3 regions of the Pseudoalteromonas sp. S3178 genome follow, and region 1 is predicted to be linked to each of the others. Evidence: predicted binding sites of a transcription regulator. Region 1 holds the regulator's gene; each other region holds the start of a gene.
What was found. The regulator LexA, encoded in region 1, represses DNA repair genes until DNA is damaged. The targets are predictions, from matches to a motif close to TACTGTATNNNNATACAGTA.
Positions count from the first base shown of each region.

Region 2: a site for LexA is predicted at 4,702-4,721, ahead of CWC11_RS14100 (SulA-like leucine-rich domain-containing protein). Genes of this name have one in related genera too.
Region 3: a site for LexA is predicted at 1,256-1,275, ahead of dinB (DNA polymerase IV). Genes of this name have one in related genera too.

Region 1 is NZ_PNCW01000040.1:32,160-40,279, forward strand. It holds gene CWC11_RS12705 (S41 family peptidase) at 1-461, opposite strand, end outside; gene CWC11_RS12710 (endonuclease) at 570-1,229, opposite strand; gene CWC11_RS12715 (hypothetical protein) at 1,286-1,987, opposite strand; gene CWC11_RS12720 (DUF7218 family protein) at 2,118-2,369, opposite strand; gene CWC11_RS12725 (hypothetical protein) at 2,601-2,981, shown strand; gene CWC11_RS12730 (PaaI family thioesterase) at 2,992-3,432, opposite strand; gene lexA (transcriptional repressor LexA) at 3,610-4,227, shown strand; gene coxB (cytochrome c oxidase subunit II) at 4,706-5,848, shown strand; gene ctaD (cytochrome c oxidase subunit I) at 5,848-7,440, shown strand; gene CWC11_RS12750 (cytochrome c oxidase assembly protein) at 7,440-7,970, shown strand; gene CWC11_RS12755 (cytochrome c oxidase subunit 3) at 8,006-8,120, shown strand, end outside.
Region 2 is NZ_PNCW01000049.1:33,195-41,314, forward strand. It holds gene CWC11_RS14065 (M48 family metallopeptidase) at 1-656, shown strand, start outside; tRNA gene CWC11_RS14070 (tRNA-Tyr) at 727-811, opposite strand; tRNA gene CWC11_RS14075 (tRNA-Tyr) at 861-945, opposite strand; gene CWC11_RS14080 (VC2046/SO_2500 family protein) at 1,058-1,585, shown strand; gene CWC11_RS14085 (DUF6172 family protein) at 1,966-2,268, shown strand; gene CWC11_RS14090 (GGDEF domain-containing response regulator) at 2,771-3,688, shown strand; gene CWC11_RS14095 (YchJ family protein) at 3,724-4,203, opposite strand; gene CWC11_RS14100 (SulA-like leucine-rich domain-containing protein) at 4,242-4,676, opposite strand; gene CWC11_RS14105 (SEL1-like repeat protein) at 4,963-5,427, opposite strand; gene CWC11_RS14110 (NCS2 family permease) at 5,546-6,838, shown strand; gene CWC11_RS14115 (hypothetical protein) at 6,972-7,730, opposite strand; gene cysB (HTH-type transcriptional regulator CysB) at 8,051-8,120, shown strand, end outside.
Region 3 is NZ_PNCW01000067.1:6,617-14,736, reverse strand. It holds gene CWC11_RS17270 (aldo/keto reductase) at 1-436, opposite strand, end outside; gene CWC11_RS17265 (acyl-CoA thioesterase) at 451-885, opposite strand; gene dinB (DNA polymerase IV) at 1,286-2,338, shown strand; gene CWC11_RS17255 (M17 family metallopeptidase) at 2,461-3,996, shown strand; gene CWC11_RS17250 (methyl-accepting chemotaxis protein) at 4,214-5,851, opposite strand; gene CWC11_RS17245 (S9 family peptidase) at 5,995-8,120, opposite strand, start outside.

The sequences.
Region 1 (8,120 bases):
GATTGCGCTTCTTGAAAGTAGTCCTCAGAAGGCTCAGAAAAATGAAAGTTATCTTTTTTAGCACCTGAGTCGGTTAGCTCTTCGGTTTTTAGCTGAGCAAAGTACTCAGCTACTGTATCGAATGATTCAGGGTCGTTATCGGCAATTTCGTCATACCAAAGGTAGGTTTCGTCACTCCACGAGCGAAGCCAAAGCTTTTCGTAAAGTGCTGAGCCTGCTTGGTCTGGGTAAGGCTCATTATTATTAAACGGATCGTTACCTGTGCGCGGTGTTTCGCAAAAGTTTTTTAAATCATCCGATGGCTCAAATACTCCAGCAGTCCACGTTGGTGCTGAGCTTGCTGGAGGGGTTATTACTGGATCTGGCGTTTCATTCATGCTGCTACCGCCGCCACAACCAGCAAGCGTTAGACCTGAAAGTGCAGCAATAATAGCGAGTGATGCTTTATTATTTTTAAACATACAAAACTACTTTTTGTAAATAAGTTGTTTAAAATATTACAACACCCGCCTATTTATTCAACGTATTTGGCCCTGATTTATGTAAATGAGTGTACAAACCAGGCTTTTTTAGAGCTTGCTTGCGCTACTTTTATTAGCAAACGCTTGCCTTTGCCACGCATCAAATAGCTTTTGTTGTTTATCAGATATTTTTAGCCCGTATGTTTTTTGCATATAAGCGTAGGTGTCGGCAATGCGTTTACGGGCATAAAATGGTGGCTCTACTACGCGTTGTTTAAAGTTAACTTTTACTTCGCAGCGTCCATACTGTGTGGCGTTTTCGCTAAGCATACCAAAGCGATAGTTAGAGCGATCTGCGTTAATTTCGCCAATAGCGGGGGCTAAGTTGTTTATGTCGGCTTCCATTTTCCTAAATTTAGCACTGACCTTTCGGCAGTTTTTGCGTCCGCCGTCTTGCCAGCATTGTAGCTGGTGGCCAAACTCCCACGCGGGCACTATGTGCTCCCATTCAATACGTAAAGCGCGCTGGTTTACCTTGCCTGAGCGGGTAAATGTATTACGAGGCACATAACCACAATCCGTTGGATCTGGCACTAGTTTTTTACCTTGTTTTTTAATGTCGCAGCCGCAGTAGAGGCTTTTGGCGTTATTAGGCAGGGTTTTAATTAAGTGCCTTTTAGCCGTTGAAAAACGGGTGAATTCTTCACTCGATGCCGAAAAACAAATACAACAAGCCACAAAGGCTAAAATAAATTTAAGCATATCCATCACATACGTGAACTACAGGAGGCGCTAGTTTAAAGCCTTGAAATTAAAATATAAACCTATTTAAAAATCCTTTTAAGCCTTAAATTTTGCAAAAGTAGCAACATGCCGCATAAACAAAATAGCACGCTGGTGGCTGCAAAGCTGATGAGTAACGGGTTGTTAAAATCTTCTCGCTCGTCGTAATCCATTATGTGCAGCATCCAAAAAAAGTCGAATATACGCCATAGAGTACTGCGAACAGTAATTACTTTGCCGTTAATTGCATTTAAATACAGCGTAGTATTAAAGGTGTCGTTAAATTGTACTTGCCACACATTTTTTTTGTATCCGACCTCTCGAGTACCTTGTTTTAAAAGCGTTGTACTAATTGGCTTAGCGTTGATTAGTAAATGAGCCTGCGCATTAGCGGTAATTTGTATTTTAGTAGGTGGTTCAAAAGGGCGCCCCGTTAAACCATTAAAGCTTTGCTGTTCGGTATTATTGATAACAGTAATAAGGGGAGTAGTTAAAAAGTTTTCAAATAGTATTTGAGTGGGATTAGCCACTTGTGAAGTAATATTATCGAGTGATGCGGGGTAGTCGGCTTGTGCAAATGGGTTTGTAAGTGTGCGCTTGGCAAGGTGTTTACCATGCACATATTCAAGTGGAATAGCGCTCATAACTAGGCCGCCTAAAAGCCAAGCCAAAATTTGTAAGGCAAGTAAATAGCCCAGCCACTTATGTAATTTGCGTGCACGCTTAAATATTTTTTTGCTCATATTTATCTTCTTATTATTTTTAGCGTTAGTTTATTATAGCTTCCCACGCTTTTGCTGCGGCATTTTGTCGCAGTTTTTCATAAGTTTATAAATATGAGGCTTTAATGACATCAATAGATTTTAGTTAATTTTAGCTTTCACGCAGGGCATTTATTAACTCTTGTTTGCTCATTTTAGAGCGCCCGCTAATACCAACCTCTTTTGCCTTATCGTATAACTGCTTTTTTGTGCGTTGCTCATACTGAGAGGCTTTGCCGCCTTTTACCGCTGTTTTATGGGTATTACTATTGGCAATACGTGCGGCTTTTTGTTTACTCATGCCCTCATCGCGAAGTGCATCGTACTGATCGTCGTTTTTAATTTGTGGACCATGATCTACCATTTTAATGCTCCTTAAAAATCGTTACTTACACAATGTGTGTATTAATTTCATTGTTTAATTGTAAAACTAAGCGATTAAGCCAGCTTAATTAAAACGAGCAAGTTAGGTGCCAAAAGCGCTAAAAAGTGTATTTATGAAGATAAAGCAAGGATTACTGCTTTGTTAATTTGGTATAAAAGTAAAACTGCGTTAAAGTTTGCGATGAAACTATAAGAGGGTAAAAAGCAGACAATGTCGGAAATTCAATTTTTAAATGTAGATCTAGAGCTTGAGTCTAAACATGATATTAGCGCCTTAGTGGCAGACTTAAAGAAAAACGCGACGGTTTTGCATTATGATAAAGACGAATATCGTCAACTTGCGCGTATTGAAGCCTCAGGTGAAATATCAACACCAGATAAAGCTATTAACCACTTGTGCGAGCTTATTGAGTCGTGTTCACGTAACGCGCTTAAGCAATGGCTAAGCTGCTCGCGAAGAACGTTTGATATTGGCTTTGAATCGGGCACGTCACCTAAGTGTTTTAACCAAGCCCTACATGCAGACACACTGCTACGTATATCTGCGATTGGTGCAGGTATGGAAATTACTATTTATCCTATCGAAAAATAAAAAGAAGTAATTACCTGCGCTCTACAACTGCTGCGGTCATTTTTGATACGCAGCATAGCTCATTGCGACTATTTGTTATTTTTATTTCCCACACAGAACTACGTTTACCTATATGAAAAGCCTTAGCGGTTGCAGTTAAAGTACCATTGCGAGATGCTTTTAAATGGCTTGCGCTAATTTCCTGCCCTACACAATAAAATTTTGTAAAGTCGACAACAAAATTAGCAGCATAGCTTGCTACTGTTTCAGCAAGTACTACATTTGCACCACCGTGAACCATACCCATAGGATTATGATGTTCAGGTATAGCAGGCATAGTGGCAACTAGGTAATCATCACCAATTTCTGTGACTTCAATGCCCATGGTTTTCATTAATGTGCCTTGGCCGTCAATGCCTTCTTCTAACTGTTTGCAAAGCTCTAAAGTGATGGGGTGGTGCCAAATACTCATAATTACTCCTTTGAATTAAAACCAAGTTTATAGCACTTTATAAATGTGAATTTTATAAATACCTAAAATGTACACATATGCTTTTAGTTTAGCTATTTTAAAGCACAATTTAAATTTGCGATTTTTATTTAACTGTATATACTCACAGTTAAATGTACTGTATGGAAAACCAGTTGTATGCGACCATTAACGAAACGCCAAGCTCAAATACTAGAACTCATTAAAGTTTTTATTAAAGACACTGGTATGCCTCCTACACGTGCCGAAATAGCGCAAACATTAGGTTTTAAAAGTGCTAATGCAGCAGAAGAGCACTTAAAAGCACTGGCAAAAAAAGGTGCTATTAAAATGAAGCCAGGCGCCAGCCGTGGAATTCAATTAATTGAAGAAGAAGAGCCAGAGCAGTTAGGCCTACCACTTATAGGGCGTGTTGCTGCAGGTTCTCCTATTTTGGCGCAAGAACATGTTGAGAGCCACTGCAAAATAGATCCTTTAATGTTTAAACCTGCCGCCGATTTTTTACTTCGTGTAAATGGCATGAGTATGAAAGATATTGGTATTATGGATGGTGATTTACTGGCTGTACATCGCACTCAAACCGCTGAAAACGGTCAAGTTGTGGTTGCGCGAGTTGATGAAGATGTAACCGTAAAACGCCTAGAAAAAGCAGGCCGCAAAGTATTATTACACGCCGAAAACGAAGAGTTTACGCCAATAGAAGTAGACCTTGAAAATGAGTCTTTTAATATTGAAGGCTTAGCAGTAGGTGTAATTAGAAACGCCGATTGGATGTAATTTCTAGCCTATATTAGATAGTAAATTTATAAATGCGCACTTTTTAGTGTGCATTTTTGTTTTAAAAACCCACCTTTTAGCAATACTAAAGCAGTCATAAAGTTATCTAAGCTGTAAACTTTTTTGCACTCGTACCTAACTCTTCTTTTATGTGATACACCCCCTATTTTAGCTCGTTTTTTGATTATTAAATTGTATTTATGTTGGTGTAATTAAGGCTCATTTTAAAATATAACTTGTTTGTTTTTTATACTAAAACTTGCTTGTTGTACGTTTTTTAGCTAATTATTAATTTGCTGGGCTAACAATAACTCACAGCTTTTAGTTTTGAGAACACACAATATACACAAACTCTTTGTTGGCACAGCAATACCAATTAAAACAAATAAGATTGGTTAAATAATAAAAATAACGAATAGGCGTTTAAGCCGTATGCCTCTTCGCTTTGCACTCGCAATAGCATCAAAGGAGCCGTCACATGGGTAAACTGACCTCTACCTTGTGGCTTGTATTGATTGTTTTTCCGCAGCATGTAATGGCAAATAGCCAATACAATATGCGCAAAGGCGTAACCGATATAAGCAATAATGTATATCAGCTACACATGACCATATTTTTAATATGTTGTGTGATTGGGGTGATAGTGTTCGCAATTATGTTTTGGGCACTGATTCATCACCGTAAATCTAAAGGGGCAGTACCTGCCCAATTTCATGAAAGTACTAAAGTAGAAATACTTTGGACTGCCATTCCATTTGTTATCTTAATTGCCATGGCAATCCCTGCCACTAAAACACTTATTGCAATGGAAGATGCCAGCAAAGCTGATTTAACCATTAAAATTACTGGTTCGCAGTGGAAGTGGCATTACGAATACATGGGTGAGGATGTCGCGTTTTACTCAATTTTATCTACCCCTCAAGATGAAATAGCCAACCTTGCAGATAAAAATCCAAATTATTTGCTTGAAGTTGATAAGCCATTAGTGCTGCCAATTAATCAAAAAGTACGTTTTTTAATCACCTCGGATGACGTTATTCACTCTTGGTGGGTACCTGATTTTGCTGTTAAAAAAGACGCCAACCCCGGCTTCATAAACGAAACATGGAGCAACATTAACGAAGAAGGTATTTACCGAGGACAGTGCGCTGAGCTGTGCGGTAAAGATCATGGCTTTATGCCAGTGGTGGTCGAGGCAAAATCACAGGAAGATTTTAACGCTTGGCTTGCTGATGCAAAACAAGCAAAGCAAAAAGCGGCATTAGCCGATGCTGCTCTGCTTGATCAAACGTTGCCTAAAGAAGAGTTAATGACTTTAGGCGAGCAAGTGTATATGGCAAGTTGCGCTGCGTGTCATCAGCCAACGGGTATGGGGTTACCAGGCGTATTTCCTGCACTGAAAGGCAGTCCCATTGTGCTTGGTGATATAAAAGATCATATAGATGTTGTGATCCATGGTCGCCCTGGTACTGCAATGCAAGCTTTTGCTAAACAACTATCAATAAAACAACTTGCTGCAGTCATTACCTACAAACGCAATGCGTGGGGTAACGATACGGGTGATGTAATTCAACCTAGTGAAATTCAGGCAGCACTTGATGCTGATGGGGAGGCGAACTAATGAGTAGCATAGTAGAACAATCTAACGCCAATGAAGCTCACCACGGTCATCATCCTGCAAAAGGCTTTAAGCGCTGGTTATATACAACCAATCATAAAGATATTGGCAGCTTATATTTAATTTTTTCGCTGACTATGTTTTTAATTGGCGGCGCTATGGCTATGGTCATTAGGGCCGAATTATTCCAACCTGGGTTACAACTAGTTGAGCCTCATTTTTTTAATCAAATGACCACTGTACATGGCTTGATTATGGTATTTGGTGCGGTTATGCCAGCCTTTACCGGCCTTGCTAACTGGATGGTGCCATTAATGATTGGTGCGCCAGATATGGCATTACCAAGAATGAATAACTGGAGCTTTTGGATATTACCCTTCGCATTTTTAATCCTGCTAGCTTCTTTATTTATGCCTGGCGGTGGCCCTGCATTCGGCTGGACTTTTTACGCTCCACTTTCAACCACTTACAGTAACGATAATACTGCGTTGTTTGTATTTGCCGTTCATATTATGGGTATCAGCTCAATTATGGGCGCAATCAATGTAATTGTGACCATAGTTAATTTGCGTGCTCCGGGTATGACATGGATGAAGCTTCCGTTATTCGTGTGGACATGGCTAATAACTGCATTTTTGTTAATTGCTGTTATGCCTGTACTTGCGGGAGCTGTGACCATGGTACTCACAGATAAATACTTTGCTACTAGCTTTTTTGATGCGGCCGGCGGTGGCGACCCGGTTATGTTTCAGCACATATTTTGGTTTTTTGGTCACCCTGAAGTATACATCATGATTTTGCCAGCTTTTGGCATTATATCGACCATAGTGCCTACCTTTTCGCGTAAAAAACTATTTGGTTATGCGTCCATGGTGTACGCCACCTCATCCATTGCGCTACTTAGTTTTATTGTATGGGCTCACCACATGTTTACCACAGGTATGCCGGTGGCTGGCGAGTTATTTTTTATGTACGCAACGATGCTTATATCGGTGCCAACTGGAGTAAAAGTATTTAACTGGGTAGCGACCATGTGGAAAGGCTCAATTAGCTTTGAAGTCCCCATGCTATTTAGTATTGCCTTTATTGTGCTGTTTACCTTAGGAGGCTTTTCTGGGTTGATGTTAGCCATTACACCTGCTGATTTTCAGTATCACGATACGTACTTTGTGGTGGCGCATTTTCACTATGTATTAGTAACCGGAGCCATCTTTTCGATAATGGCGGGTGCTTATTACTGGCTGCCTAAATGGACCGGTAATATGTTTAATATTACCTTGGCTAAATGGCATTTTTGGCTATCGCTTGTGAGTGTAAATGTACTGTTTTTTCCTATGCATTTTGTAGGGCTTGCCGGTATGCCTAGACGTATTCCAGATTATGCGCTGCAGTTTGCCGATTTTAACGCCATTATAAGTATTGGTGGGTTTGCATTTGGTTTATCGCAGCTTTTATTTGTGGCCGTGGTAATTAAGTGCGCCCGAGGTGGCGATAAAGTGCCTGCAAAAGTATGGGATGGTGCCGAAGGTTTAGAGTGGGAAGTTGAATCGCCAGCGCCGTATCATACCTTTTCTACACCACCGGAAATTAAGTAATGACTCACGCGCCGCTACTTAAACGCTTAGTACTTATTTGCATAGGTATGTTTGCTTTTGCTTTTGCCTTAGTGCCCTTATACGACGTATTTTGCGATGTAACAGGGCTAAATGGTAAGCCATCGCTTGAGCAAGCAAAGCTAAGTACACAGGTTACTCAAAACCGAGAAATAGGGGTGAGTTTTACAACCCATGCGCAAAGTGGCGCGCCATTTGTTGTTAAGTCAAAAGAATACAGTGTTGCTGTTAAACCCGGCGCTATGCGTGAGGTAATGTTTAGCGCTAAAAATAACAGTAACCTCGATAAAGTAATGCAAGCTGTGCCCTCGGTTTCGCCCGGTAAAGCGGCTAAGTATTTACATAAAATTGCCTGTTTTTGCTTTGATCAGCAACCGCTAAAAGCAGGGGAAGAACTTGAGTTTAAACTACTTTTTTATGTTGATACCGCATTACCAAGCGATATAGAAGAGCTAACTTTATCGTACACCGTATTTGATATTAGTGAGCAGCTAGTAGCGAGCAATAACTAGCCTGCATGTCTAGTGTAAAACTAGGAGCAAGTAACATGAATCAAGAATATGAAAATTACTACGTACCAGAGCAAAGCCCATGGCCAATAGTGGGCGCTATTGCTTTGTTTTTTATTGCGGTAGGTGCTGCATTAACGGTTATGAGTGCCT
Region 2 (8,120 bases), on a different contig from region 1:
GACGAAAAACGGTTGCAATTAAAGTACATAATAAAAAAGTGACAGTGTATGCCCCTCAGTTTGTTAGCAATAAACAAATAGAAGAATGGCTTTTTGATAAGCAGACGTGGGTAAGAGCCCAATTAACTAAACAGCTTTATATTGCTGATACCAGACAGAACCCTCTAAGAGATAAGCAAGTTTTAATTTTTGATAGAGTTGTAAATATTGAATTTAAGCAGGGTGCTAAGTCAGAGGTCATAAAGTGTGATAACAATTTGCTTATTACTCATTCTTCACGCGTTAAAAATCTTGGACAAAAATATCAGCAACTTCTTGAAGAATACCTAAAAGAGCAGTTAACGGCATATATAGAAATGCGTTTAGCGTACTTTTGCGAAAAAATGGGCGAAGAGTTACCAATGCGTTTAAAAATCGCCATTTATAAGCGAAAGTGGGGAAGTTGTAATAGCAAACGCGAGTTAACCTTTAATTTGCATTTAATCGGAGCGCCTTATCATGCTATTGATTATGTGATTGTTCACGAGTTAGCGCACTTACGTCACCTAAACCACAGCAAAGCATTTTGGCAGCATGTTGAGTGTTTTTTTTCTGATTATAAAGCATCATCAAAATGGCTAAAGCAAAATAGTATGGGTTTACAATGGGTTTTTTAAGTTAATTTGAATATAGGAATATAGGAATATAGGAATATAGGAATATAGGAATATAGGAATAAAAAAGAAGTGGTGGAGGGAGCTGGATTCGAACCAGCGAAGGCTGAGCCGTCAGATTTACAGTCTGATCCCTTTGGCCGCTCGGGAACCCCTCCACACTATTTTTGTTACATTTGGCCCCACTTAACTTAGCGGTAAGAAAAGTGGTGGAGGGAGCTGGATTCGAACCAGCGAAGGCTGAGCCGTCAGATTTACAGTCTGATCCCTTTGGCCGCTCGGGAACCCCTCCAATGCAACGGCGCTGATAATAGCAAACTGCGTATTTAAGTAAAGAAAAAAGCTAAAGAAAATTGAAATAAAGCCGATAAATATCTATCAGTTACCACAATCGGCTAAAGACTATGCAAATCGATGATTTGTTAATCACAGAGGGTCAGCTAAATAGCAAACTTAATAATAGTGTGCATGAAAATCGCCGAGGCGAGTTTGCACTTCTATTAGCGATGCTTTCGCATGATGCATTAGACTTCAGTCAATTTCATCTGCCAAAAACAGAAATTAACAATACGGCTGAGTCTGAAGACTTTTTGAGAAAAAAATTTGGTGCTGGGCCTAAACAATCGCTAGCCCCCGATGAGTTTGATATGCTTATAGGGCGGTTTAATGCAGCTTTAATCTCAGAGCATGGTGCGCAAATGGGTATGAAAAGCATTAAGCTTAATCAATACCTAAAGCCCGAGCCACTCACAATTAGAGACGATGACAAGCATATTCCACTTAATGTGTTAGATAACTGCGAGATAGCGGTTAGACGACGGATTAAAAGTGAATATACTCAGTTGGCAAACCCACCTATTGACGCAGGTGCTTTTTACGATAGTTTAAACGACGATTCACTTCATCAACCACTTCATTTGATAGCGGTTTAACTTGTAATCACCTTGCATGAAAACATGCATCCTCTCTATAGTTTTCTTGTAATAAAAAGTCTGTAGAATACATTTTATTCAAGCTTTGCTTTATATAATGTCTAATACCAACCTGCATAAATCTTTGATCAATTTAACGAATTAAATTGCACTATAACGTCGTTAAAAATTTTTTATTTAGAACAACTAGATATAAAAATTTTTGCCTAGTTCTAGCGTAATTTTTTTTACGTTAAATAGACCCCATATATAAGCAGATTGGTATAATAATTGATTTAATGTAAAAAAAGCATCCAAAAATTAAATGCAATTGCTATAATGGCGACAAATGGTATGACATTAAATGCCGTTATCATTAAACCAAGGTAATTAGGAACGTAATGAAGAAAACATTCACGCTAAATCACGAGAAAATCAAATACCCTCGTATGGTTGATGCTGCAAAGCACGAAGTGAAAAAATATTTGAAAAGAGAGCGTAACAAGACGCTTCCTGAAGATGCTGATTATTGGGCATTTGACTGTAAGTTTGGTAATACAGCAGAAGAAGCACAGGTTGTGCATGTTGCTGAATTAAACAACCAAATTGGCGAAATTGAAAAGCAAGGTTTAACTTCTTTCTATGTAGAGATTTTAGCTCGACCTGCACAGCGTCAACAGTTAGACCTTGATGATGACGAGTAAAAAGTTAGTTTGAAACTAATTTGTAAATTATGAAATGGGCCTAAGTGGCCCATTTTTTGTTTTTATGAACCGCTCTTTGTTTATGCCAATCTAAATAACCCTCAATCATTTTGAAGTGCTATACCTAGCATTCGTTACGTGATTACCTGGAAGGTAAGGTAACAAATCTGAAATCTGGATAATAAACCTATCTCTAGCAGCTATTTTAAGCGCTAACTGCATAGAATTTACTTTCATTGAATATCTAGTCAACTAGATATGTGCCTTAGTTATAGCTTTTATTTTTAAAAATAAACACAGTGAGTCGAATTTTCCTACATACCTTTTAACTGTAACTTTATTCAACTCGCTAGCAAAGTAACAATGCATTTATTTATATTTTATTACCACCTTAGCTTCACTACACTACATAAGCTTAGCCTCTTATATCTCTGTTAACATTTGCATAACATAAAGCAGTATTATAGTGTGTGTAAAATAATAAAAATAAGTATCGCAGATTATGCCAATAAATTACTCAGATCATGCACTACAACTAAGTTTAAAAAGTTCTAAGGTACTTATTGTGGAAGACCAATTACTAACATTAATTATACTTAGAAAGGCATTGTCGGATCGTTTTAATGTAATGACTTCTAGACGTGGTGAAGAAGCTATTGATTTATGTAAGTTAGATCCGCCCGACCTAATACTTTTAGATATCAATTTAGAAGGTATTAATGGGATAGAAACCTGTTTAAAACTAAAAAATACCTACGAAACCCGAGATATCCCAGTTATATTTATTACGTCACTCGAAAGCGAAGAGGCGGCGTGTTGGGAAGCCGGTGCCGTAGACTTTATAAAAAAACCGACAAATCCAGAAACACTATTTAAAAGAGTGAGGGCCCACTTAATGATTAAGGCTCAACATGATTTACTAAATCAAAAGGTGTTTATTGACGACTTAACTCAAATTTATAACCGACGCTACTTTGATACCCATTTTATAAAAATAGAACAAAGTGCACTACGTGAAAATGCAGACTGTGCACTGCTATTAATCGATATAGATTACTTTAAGCAATACAATGACACTTATGGCCACCTACAGGGAGATACTGTTTTAAACTTAGTTGCCCAAACAATTACTAAAAGCTTACAACGCCCTGCAGATTTTGTATCAAGATTTGGAGGGGAGGAATTTGTTGTTGTACTTCCCCACACAGGCAGTAAAGGGGCTAATTACGTAGCAAACAAAATAAAAAATAATGTAATGCAACTCGGTATATTACATAAGCACTCAGAGCATGAGTTTGTAACAATTAGTATTGGTGGCGCAACATTACAAACGCGCGACAATAGTAAAAATACATTACAGTTAGCAGATGAAAGAATGTATCAATCTAAGTTTCAAGGGCGTAACCAAGTTAGTTTTTAGCCCCCTCTAAAATTATGATTTTTGTTATGAAAGAGTCATATGCTGTGGCACTTTTTGTATTTTTTACCACTGCCACAAGGGCAGTTATCATTTCTACTTACCTTAATATCAGCTACAGGAAATATAGTCCCATCGATATAACGCCAATTATCATCCTCTTTTATAAATCGTGAGTGTTCGTGAAGCTCACAATATAAATGTTGATAAAAATAATGCGCTTTAAATTCAACACTTCCTTGAGAGTCATCGTGCTTTGTACTTACTACGTCTAAACCTACAAACCGGCAACTATCTGCAAAATCTTTAATTTCTTTAATAGGGTTTTCCGCTTTTTTTTCAGAAGCATAAGTATGATAAACATACTTTGCATTTTTTGTAACATAAGCACTGTAGCGAGAACGCATTAATTGCTCAGGGTTAGCGGCTTGTTGTGCCCCTATATGAAGAGGCTCGCAGCAATGAGCATAACTCAGCCCGCTACCGCAAAAACATTGAGTGGTATTTGGTAAAATCATAATAACAATACAGAGTTTAAAACATTAGTTTATCAAGCTTATTGAGCGAGTGGTATCTCTGTAATTGTCGAGTTTTTTGTAAAGCAATAAAGCTTCGTTGCAGTTTTACTTAAATCTAAAGAAAGGCTGGTAAGCAATTGATTATTTACTATATCGGTCCACGTTATTACAGCTGCAAAATTACCATTATTCAACGCAGAACTTAAAACATACTCTAAGTTTACTAGGTGTTTTTGTCTGATCACTAGCAATTTACTTGTATCAATAGAGCACGAGTCGAGTAATGCTCTACTAGGAACATGATCAGGAGCAATCAATAACGTCCATGCGTTAGAACTATTATAATGGTGTAGCACTTTTAAAAGCTCAAACGTTGCTGATATCTCATCTTCAATTTGAATTAAGTTTACACAATCACGTTTATCATCTTGCTTATAACTTTTAACTGTTCTTACGGTAATAGGCTGTAACATAAATATCTCACTCACTGGGTTTTTATACAGTACATGTATACAGTAGTTTATACAGTGCTTTCGTGCAAGAGATATTTGCTATTTATTTGTACAGTTATTCAGTTTAAAACTAGTGGAATTAACAATTTAAAAATAAATCACTTTAAATCAATTGCTTAGTGCTTAATTTGAAGTGAGTCATAATATTTATATTCGCTGATATTTTTGTCAAAAATGCGATGGCGGGTAGAGATAGATATTTTTATACAGTGTTTTATGCTCTATACAGTATTAAGCAAATGATTAATTAATCGATTTGAGGAGTATTAGGAATAAGGTGTGCGTACTGCAGCTGATGAATTTGTTCGTATAGACTGGCGGCATAGCATTGAGCATCTTTAAATCGTTTAGTTTCTATATGCTTTCTTAGGTCGTTAACTGCAGCGGTAGCGGGTTCATAACCCTGGCTGCTAGCAAGGCTTAACCAAGCCGCAGCATGAAATACACTTTGTGGCACGCCTTCACCTTTTACAAAAAACAGACCTAAATAAAACTGTGCTCTTTGATTACCTGCCATTGCCGCTAGGCGCATCCACTTTGCAGCTAATGGAGCTTGTTTATTTTTTAAATAATACAGTGCTTTATTTAGTGTGCTTTGCTCATCATTTTTAGCGTTAGCTACTGCAGGGTTGTTATCGGGTTGAGTAACAAAGCCTAAAATATTATCTAATTGTTGTTCTAAGTCGTGCCCGCTGGGTGTTGTTTTAAGCATATTGATTCATTTGTTATTTTAACTGCTTCAATAGTTTAGTATATCGCAAGGTAAAATGTCCTGTTAAAGATGATTTTTATGATAAAATCTCACTACTTTTTACTATTACAAGCTTATTATGTTCGAAGCCTTATTTAAACTTAGCGAAAATAACTCAACAGTTAAACGCGAATGCGTGGCTGGCCTTACTACCTTTATCACTATGGTTTACATTGTATTTGTAAACCCAGCCATGCTTGCAGAGGCTGGAATGGATCAAGGAGCTGCATTTGTTGCTACCTGTATTGCTGCCGCAATAGGCTGTTTTATTATGGGATTATGGGCAAATTACCCATTAGCGCTGGCTCCTGGCATGGGATTAAACGCCTTTTTTACTTATGGTGTTGTATTGGGGATGGGTTATACCTGGCAAGCTGCGTTAGGAGCTGTATTTATGTCGGGGTGTATATTTTTATTTTTGAGCTTATTTAAAGTCAGAGAGTGGATTATTAACGCTATACCTTTGGTATTAAAAAGAGCCATTGCAACTGGTATTGGTGCTTTTTTAGCGTTAATTGCATTAAAAAATGCAGGTATTATTGTCGCAAGTCCTGCAACTCTTGTTCAATTGGGTGATATCACATCGGCAGGTCCATTATTAGCAATATTAAGCTTTTTTGTTATCGCAGCACTTTTATACCGCGATTTTAAAAGTGGTGTACTCATTAGTATTTTATTAGTGACTGGCATTGCTTTAAGTTTAGGGCTTGTTGAATATCATGGTGTGATAGCTATGCCGCCTTCAATTATGCCTACTTTTATGCAACTAGATTTTGCCGCGGCTTTTGAGCTTTCGATGCTAAGTGTCATTTTTGCATTTTTATTTGTTGATTTATTTGATACCTCAGGCACTTTAGTTGCTGTTACTCAAAAAGCAGGACTCGCAGACGAGAAAGGGAATATGCCGCGTTTGGGTCGTGCTTTAAGTGCAGATAGCTCTGCAACAATTGCCGGAGCAATGCTTGGTACTTCAACTACAACGTCTTATATTGAGTCAGTAGCGGGTGTATCTGTTGGTGGACGTACAGGCTTAACGGCTGTAGTTGTTGGCATATGCTTTTTATTAATGATGTTTTTTGCACCCCTTGCACAAATGGTACCGGCGTATGCAACAGCAGGCGCAATTCTTTACGTTGCTGTATTAATGCTACAAAACCTAAAGTTTGTAAATTGGGATGATATGACTGATGCAATTCCTGTTACTGTTGTATTGTTAATGACTCCACTTACTTTTTCTATTGCACATGGTATAGCGCTTGGCTTTATATCTTACACTGCGGTTAAAGTACTGTGTGGTAAGCAAGATCAAATTAGCATTAGCGTTTGGATTTTAACGGCATTATTTGTCATTAAATTTGCGTTCTTATCATAATAGAATAAAACGGTAGTGATAAAAAACCCATACAAATTGCTTTGTATGGGTTTTTTAATATTTGTAGCATGGATATAAATAGTCGCTAAGTTATCGCTTTTATTAACACCATATATTATCTGGCAAATCTAATTTACCATTTCTTTTTAGGGGCAAATAAAACATCCAGGTCGTCTTGTTCGGCTTCGGCTTTCTTTTTAAGGGCACTTGCATTAGAGGCTCTTAATTCAACACTAATTGCTTCTAGGTAGCCTTCAACTTCTTGGCGTTTTGATGTTACATATTCATCAGAGTAGGTAATAGCACTTAACGTTGCATATGCTTTTTCAAAATACTGTCTTGCTGAGCCAACCATGCTTGCTGAGCGAGCCGATAGACCTCGTTTTATTTGGCTTTCAATATTTATGCGTAATTGTAATTTTTCAAGACGTTTGTCCTCTACAGAAAAAACCTGACTATCAATACGACCTTTACTGTGCTCAGAGCGTAAAATTGCACGCAGCTTTTTTATACCTTGAATCAAACTTACTAGCTGTTTATCATTACTTGGTAATGCTAAAGACTCGCTATTATTACCTTGTACAGGGTTTGATAAGTGAGTTTTTGACTCGCTTAATCTACTTTTAAGCGCTTTAGAATTTGGCGAGTTTGAAACCATTGTATTTAATGCTTCATATACGCGGCGTTGTAATGCGCGAATTATATTTTCGGATAAAGGAATATTTGCACTATTCATAAGTGCTTCTTCGGTTTCTTCAATAATTGCTTTTTGCTTTGTTAACTCTTTGCGGCGTTCAGCTTCTTGTTTTTCTTTATGTTGCTGCACAGCACTTACCCATAGTGCTATTACTATAAGCGCTACTATAAGTATTATTATGATAGAAACAATCATCTTTTAATTCTCTGATTCATAATCTAATTTGCTTAATCTTACATTAATTATACGTTAACTGTGTAGCTTTGCGTTGATAAACTTAAAAATACCCAGTTAATTAGGGTTTAGCTTTCTTAAAGTGTTGTAAGACGAAGGGATTATAAGATTAACCTGAATAAACATCGCTACCTCAAGCATATTTATTATGCTAGCCTTGAGTACTAATCAGATAATTGCATACCTTAAGCACTAATGTGGCTTTTTATTCAAATAACACTTGGTTTTAACAGGTATTGCCTTTATAAATAATATGAATAACAACGTTAAAATTTGCAGCCATGAAATTACAACAACTCAGATACATAGTAGAAGTACAAAATCATAAATTAAATGTTTCAGCGACCGCTG
Region 3 (8,120 bases), on a different contig from region 1:
TGCCAGGCCACTGCCTACCAAAATGTGGAGTAGAGCGATTAGGCCAATGTAATTGGTATAAATCTATATAATCGGTTTGCAGGCGTTTAAGTGAGTTATCAACGGCTTCTATTACTGCGCTGCGGGTTATATCGCTGCCATCACGCACCCACGATAACCCATTACCCGCTATTTTTGTCGCAAGTACAATATCGCCACGCTTTTGTGTATTTCGGCTAAGCCAATCACCAATAATTTCTTCGGTTTTTCCGTAAGTTTCAGGTGAAGGTGGCACGGCATACATTTCGGCGGTATCAATAAAGTTAACGCCTTGCTCGAGTGCGTAAGCTATTTGCTCATCAGCATCGCTTTGGGTATTTTGTTTACCCCATGTCATGCTACCTAAGCATACTCTTGAAACATCAACGCCGCTGCTGCCTAACGGATTGTATTGCATTTAAAATCCTTAAATTATGTAAGATCTTGAGAGTGGCTAATTAAGGCCGATAATAATGGCTCTGAAATAGCGGCTTTTTGCCCTGTTTTAAAGTCGAACATTACAACCAAAGAAGACCCTGTAGTTGTAACGGTTTGTTGAGCATGACTAAATACTGAATAATTCATTAAAAAACGATCCGTTTTTATATCTGAAATAGTAATACCAACAGTTAATGTGTCTGGAAAAGTAACAGGGCGTTTGTAGCGAATATTGTTCTCGCTTATTACCGGACCAATACCGCCCGGTTTTATTGTATCAAACAGGTTTATTTTATTTAAAAAGTCGATGCGAGCAATTTCAAAATAACGTAAGTACACTACGTTGTTAACGTGCTGCAGTGCATCCATGTCAGCCCAAGCTACTGTAATGTCAGTATGGATAGGGTGTTTATCTTTGAACCTTTGCATGTACTTATACTCTTAGTTTTAAATGAGTTAGGTTATCAATATGGTGTATTTAGCTCAAGGTAATTAATTTTATGTTTTTTATAAGATGATTGTACCTATTTAAATTTTAGGTCTACAGTTTAATTACACAGACACAGCACACACGAGAACACACATGCAAAATATAATTAATTGGGCATTAGCCAGTTTAGTTTTTATAGCGTCTTTTGCTTGCTACGCAATGGGCAATGCTTCTGGTGGTATTATACTACTGGCAGCAGGGTTTTTATTTGAGTTTGTTTTTTGGCTACATTGTTTTAAAAAACCTAAGCGTTTTAAGCAGCCATTTTAATTAATGGGACTTGCTAATTAAAAGTGATTCAATAATAATGGCTGTATAAATAAACAGTTGTTTGCGGTGATGAAAAAGTTTATTCATATCGATATGGACTGCTTTTACGCAGCGGTCGAAATGCGCGATAACCCAAAGCTTGCCAATGTGCCTTTAGCCATCGGCGGCAATAGTCGCCGAGGCGTGCTTTCTACAGCAAACTATATAGCCAGAGAGTACGGCGTACGCTCTGCTATGTCTAACTACCACGCTAAACAGTTATGCCCAGACCTAGTAATAGTGCCTGGGCGTATGTCTGTTTACAAAGATATTTCTAGTCAAATTCGCGCTGTATTTAAGCGCTATACCGATTTAATAGAACCTCTTTCGCTTGATGAAGCCTACCTAGATGTAACCAACAGCACAGCATGTAAAGGCAGTGCAACGTTAATTGCCCAGCAAATTAGAGCCGATATTTATAACGATACCGGCCTTACAGCCTCTGCAGGTGTGGCGCCCATTAAATTTATTGCCAAAATAGCCAGTGATGAAAATAAACCCAATGGCCAGTTTGTGGTTTTACCTGATGAAGTGGATGCGTTTTTAAATAACCTACCGCTTGGTAAAATCCCTGGAGTAGGGAAAGTGACTCTAGAAAAACTTAATTTGAAAGGGCTATATACAGGTAAAGACGTACGCGAAAAAGGCGTAAATTGGATGCAGCAACATGTAGGTAATTTTGGGGTATCGCTTTATCAAAAATGCGCGGGTGAATATATTGGGGTTGTATCTACAGAGCGAGTACGTAAATCATTAAGTGTGGAGCACACTTATGAATACAATAAAAATAGTTTACAGGAATGTTTAGAACAACTGCCTAAATTATTAGAGGAGCTGACTACTCGCCTTAATAAGCAGCAGCTACAAAACAGAATTAATAAACTGAGTGTAAAAGTGAAGTTTGCAAATTTTGTGGTGACCAGTGCCGATCAGGCACATCATCAGCTAAATACTGATATTTTTACTGAGCTGTTAAGTAAAGCGTACCAGCGAGGCATGCAACAACCTGTACGCCTGTTAGGGATTGGGGTGGGCGTAAAAAATGAGCCTAATTTAAATCTACAATTGAGTATTCTCGATTAGCGTGCACTTTTTACTGTAACACCAAGTTGCCAGAGCAAAATTTGCTTATCGCAGCTGGCTGGTTTTGTGTTTTTATATCGACGATAATAGCCTCCTTATGTTTAATAACAGGAGCTTTACTTATGGCATATCCTCAAGCAATCGCTGCACCTACACTAAGTGCTAGCCTTGATTCTTCTTCTCACGATGCACTTATTATTATTAGTGATGACTTTTCTCAGTTAGCCAATAATTCACTAAGCGATGCTATAAACGCGCAAGCTAAAGTAGACTCTCGTATTGGCAAGCAAGTTACCTTTTTAGTTATTGAAAATACACGCGTTATTCTTGCGCCAACAGGCCCACTAAACCGAGATTACGACGATGTTCGCCGCTATTTTGATGCCGCTAAACTAGCTATAAATGAAGCGAAAGCGTCGGGGAGTGTCAGCCCTGCTATTTACTTACCAAACTTGCATACTGATGAACGTTACCAAAATGCGCTAGAAGTTGCTTATTTAGGTGCATGCCAAGCTTTATGGCAACCACTTGAAGCCCGTGAATATCACGGCGAAGGCATTGAGCCAATTACTCAAATTGGTTTAATTGACGCAAGTGAGGAAACGGTTAAGGCTGTAAATGCAATTGCGGCAGGGCAATATGCCGCACGTGATTTATGTGGTACTGAACCAGAGCGTATGGCGCCTCCTCGTTTTGCAGATTACTGCGTGGAGCTTTTTAAAGGCTCAAACGTAAGTGTTGATGTTGTTGACGACATAGACTTAATTGATAAAAACTATCCAATGCTAAGTACGGTTGCACGTGCATCGTATGCAGTAGAGCGCCACCACCCTCGCGTTGTTAAGCTTGAATACGTGCCTGAGGGCGAAGTTACCCGCACGCTTATGTTTGTAGGTAAAGGTTTAGTATACGACACAGGCGGTGCAGATTTAAAAGTAGGCGGTTACATGGCAGGTATGAGCCGTGATAAAGGCGGTGCTGCGTCAGTTGCTGGCTTTATGAAATCGGTTGCTGATTATCAGCCTAAAGGCGTTAAAGTTATTTCGTACTTAGCCGTTGTGCGTAACTCTATTGGCTCAGATTGTTTTGTACCAGATGAAATAATTACTAGCCGTGAAGGCGTACGTGTACGCATAGGTAACACCGATGCAGAAGGGCGTTTAGCAATGGGTGACCTACTTAGCGAAATGAAAGATTTGGCTAAAACAGAAGTTAATCCAACGTTATTTACGGTAGCAACATTAACGGGTCATGCGGCACGTGCAATGGGTCCTTACGGAGCTTATGTAGAAAACGGGCCTGCACGCAGTGCTAATACATCACGTCAAATTGCTGACCTTGGTGACTTATGGGCTGATGGCGCAGAGGTTTCGCGCTCTCGTCGTGAAGACTACGACTTTATAAAACCGCGCACGCTAGCTGATGATGTTTTATCAAGTAATAATGCGGCTTCTGCGGTTACAGCCCGTGGCCATCAGTTCCCTATGGCATTTTTAGCTGTTGTTGGCGGGCTTGATAAACACGGTAACGACTCAGCTCAGCCACTGCCTTATGTGCATATGGATATTGCCGGTAGCGGTGTTGAAGGAGGCGATTGGCAGCACGGTAAGCCTACCGCTGCATCAGTAACAAGCTTATTTGCACGCTACTGTATGTAATACCAATCCGCAATAATACTTAATCATTTTTCGGGGCTAAACGTGTCGCTATCTGTGTTAAAAAATTCTCATTTAGAACAACTAAATAGCAAATTTTTTGCCTAGCTATCAACACGTTTTTCCATCCTAAAAATAGATCACTTAATTAAGCGAAATGGTATAAGCTAAAAACGCATATGTAATAAAAAGCCCTGATAATTCAGGGCTTTTTTTTGAATTATTTTAATTTAAAGCGATTAACCACACTCGAAAGCCCTTGGCTACTTTGTTTAAGATTGTCGCTGGCATCAGTAAGCTGCTTGGTATTATTGAGTGATTGCTCGGTTGATTGAGATAGCTCGTTAATACGCAAATTAACTTCGTCGGCAGCTTGTGTTTGCTGCTCTGTGGCTCGCGCTATTTGGCTGTTCATTTCAGTAATAATTGACACAAGCCTTTCAATTTCACTAAGCGATGTATTAGCAGATGAAGCCTGTTCAACGGTAGAAACCGAAAGCGCTTGGCTTGACTTAACAGCCTCAACAGCGGCTTTTGCCCCTTCTTGCAATTTAGTGATCATAGCTTGAATTTCGTCAGTACTTTGCCCTGTACGACTCGCTAGTGTGCGTACTTCATCGGCTACAACAGCAAAGCCTCTGCCGTGCTCACCGGCTCGAGCTGCTTCTATTGCAGCGTTAAGCGCTAGTAAATTAGTTTGCTCCGATATACTTCTAATCACATCAAGTACTGAGCCTATATTATTGCTCTCGTTGGCCAAATCTTCAGTGACTTGGCTTACCGTTTCTATATTGCTAGAAAGTGTTTTTATGGCGGTAATGGTGTTTTCAACCACGCTTTTACCTGTTGATGCATTGCATGCGGCATCATTGGCAGCTTGTTCTGCTGCCTCGGCATTACGACTTACATCGTGGATTTGATGAGTCATTTGCTCCATTGCAGCAGCAACTTGTGTGGAGCTGTCGTTTTGTAGCTCGATAAACGAATGGCTAGTTTTGCTAGAGTCGTCAACGGTATAGGCATGCTTATTTACATCATCGGCACTTTGAGACACATGAACCAACGACTCTCGCATTTTTAACACAAATAAATTAAATGAACGCGACAGCTCTGAAATTTCATCATTACCCGATTCGTTAAGCGTACGGGTTAAATCACCTTCGCCTTGGGAAATATCTTTCATCATATCGGCAGCTAGGCGAGTAGGGGTTAAGATGCTCTTACCTATAAAGTAGCTGAGGATTATAACTGCAATAATCATTATTAATGCGCTAAAAAGTATAAGGTTACGCTGCTCGCTAAATGCTTCGTCAATCGAATCAAGGTAAACACCTGAACCAATAATCCATTGCCACTGATTAAACCCTTTTACAAACGCTATTTTATCTACAGGTTGTTCTTTACCAGGCTTTGGCCATTTGTAAGGAATAAAGCCTTCGCGGTTTTGTTTAACAATATTAACCATATCTACAAATAGCGCTTTGCCGTCGGGGTCTTTGTTATTGGTTAAGTCTTTACCTTCAAGCGCCGGTTTTATAGGGTGCATTACCATTATTGGTTGGTAGTTGTTTATCCAAAAATAATTAGTTTTTTCGTAGCGTAGGGCCCTTACAGCCTCAAGAGCTTGGGTTTGAGCTTGCTCTTGCGTGAGGGTGTTGTTTTTCTCAAGTGCATAGTAATGTTCAATAACACTGTATGCGGTTTCTACTACATTTTGGGTTTTTAGATATTGCTCGTTTTTGAGTGAGCTATATTGATGAGTTAGGCTAGATATACTCAGTACTATTAGGCCAAATACAACAATGGCTATTAACAGTGAAAAACGCTGGAATATACTAAAACTACGTAAATTAGGCATACTTTTATCCTCAATAAGTGTGCGCATTAGCGCATAGAATAAGCGTAGCTAAAAAGGGCGTTTAATCTAGGCTTAATAACCTATTAAGACAAAAAAAAGGCTGATATTTCAATCAGCCTTTGGTCTATTTTTAAATGGTTTAATTATTTAACATCAAAATGACGATTAAAGAAATTAGTAATGGTTTGATGCAAATGCGTTTGCACTTGTTTACCACGAAGGCTGTGTTTAGAGCCCGGGTAAGTCATCATCTCAAACTGTTTTTCGTTATCTTGAAGTTGTTTAAATAACTTAGTGGCGTGGGTAAATAACACGTTGTCATCGGCCATACCGTGGTAAATCATTAATGGGCCTTTTAAGCCATCTGCGTATGGGAACACAGCGCTGTCTTCGTAGCCTTTTGCGTTCGTGTTTGGATTACCTAAGTAACGCTCAGTGTAGTGGGTATCGTACAATGCCCAATCAGTTACTGGTGCTCCCGATACGCCTGCTTGAAAGTAATCGCCCGCTTTAAACATTGTCATTAATGCCATGTAGCCGCCGTAGCTGTGGCCATAAATACCAATACGCTGTGGATCTACGTAATCAAGGGAGCGTAAAAATTCTACGCCCTTAATTTGGTCGGCAACTTCTACTACGCCTAAGTTTTTATAAATAGCATCTTCAAACTTTTTGCCGCGATTGTAAGAACCTCGGTTATCAAGCTGAAAAATAACGTAGCCTTGTTGCGCCATATATTGAAAATACAAATTTTTACTACGCCAGCTATTGGTAACGCGTTGTGCGTGCGGCCCACCGTAAACATTAACAATAACAGGGTGTTTTTTGCCATCACTTACATTACTTGGCTTAAATAAACGGTAATGCATTACTTGGCCATCTTGTGCTTTAATTGTGCCGTATTCTGGTGTTGTTAAATCACTTAAGTAAGGCGTAAGCGGGTGGTTACTATCGAGCTTGTTTTCTTCAAGCCAAGTAATAAAGTCGCCGTTTACTTTACGAAGAGCGGCTGAGTTTGGCGTATTATCAGATGAACTATTATCGATAAAAGTTTTACTATCTTTTGCCATTACAACACTGTGGTACTTACCTTTTTCGGTAATACGCTTTGCATCGCCTTTTTTAAATAAAGGGGCGCTGTATAAATGGCTTTCAAGCGGTGTATCTTTACGTCCTGCAAAGTACACAATACCTTTTTTCTCATCAATACCTTTTAAGCTATCAACAGCCCAATCGCCAGAGGTAATTTGGCGAACAAGTTGGCCGTTAGTACGGTATAAGTAAAGATGTTTAAAACCATCGCGCTCAGATGCCCATACAAAATGCTTTTTGTCTTTTAAAAACTCAAGGTCAAAGTGTAGGTTTATCCATGTGTCGCTATTTTCGCTAAGTGCTACTTTTTGTGTTTTAGTTTCGCTGTTATAAAAGCGAAGCTCTAAATCATGCTGAGAGCGGTTTTGCCACTGATAAGAAAGCGTAGTGCTGTCTTTTAGCCATTTAGCGCGGGCAATGTAAATATCTTCATTTTTGCCTAAATCAATCCAATCAACTTTTTGGTCGTTAAGTTTAACTACGCCTAGCTGGATCTTAACGTTATCTGTGCCTGTAAACGGGTAGCGCTGATTAAATAGTTTTACTTCATCTGCGTAAATTTCGTTACGAATTGCTTCTTTTACAGGGGTTTCGTCAACACGTGTATAAGCTATTTTAGACTCATCGCCTGACCACCAGTAACCCGTCATACGGCTCATTTCTTCTTGCGCTACAAACTCGGCCATGCCGTTTTTAATAACGCCGCCACCGTCTTTACTTAGCTGTATTTCTTTTCCAGAATCAAGCTCTAAAGCGTAAAGGTTTTGCTCACGAATAAACGATACATAATTACCTTTAGGTGAAAAACGCGCATCGGTTTCAAACGTTTCTGTGTTTGTTAATTTTTTACTTTTACCTGAAGCGAGCTCGAAATAATACAAGTCACCATTGAGTGGAAATAAAAGTGCTTTACCGTCTTTAGACCATTTATATTCTAAAATACCTTTACCAAAAATACGCTGGCGTTCGCGGCGTGCTTTCTCTTCATCTGAAAGGTTTTCTGGGCCTGAAAATAACTTAGCAGAATCAACAAGTACACGATTAGTGTTGTCTTTTAAGTTGTATTCCCATAAATCATAACGGTTGTAGTCATCGTTTTTACCTTGTAAGTAAGTTACGCGGCTGCCGTCAGGTGAAAATTTAAGTTGTACTGGTGACTTCCCCGAAAGGCTCGGAT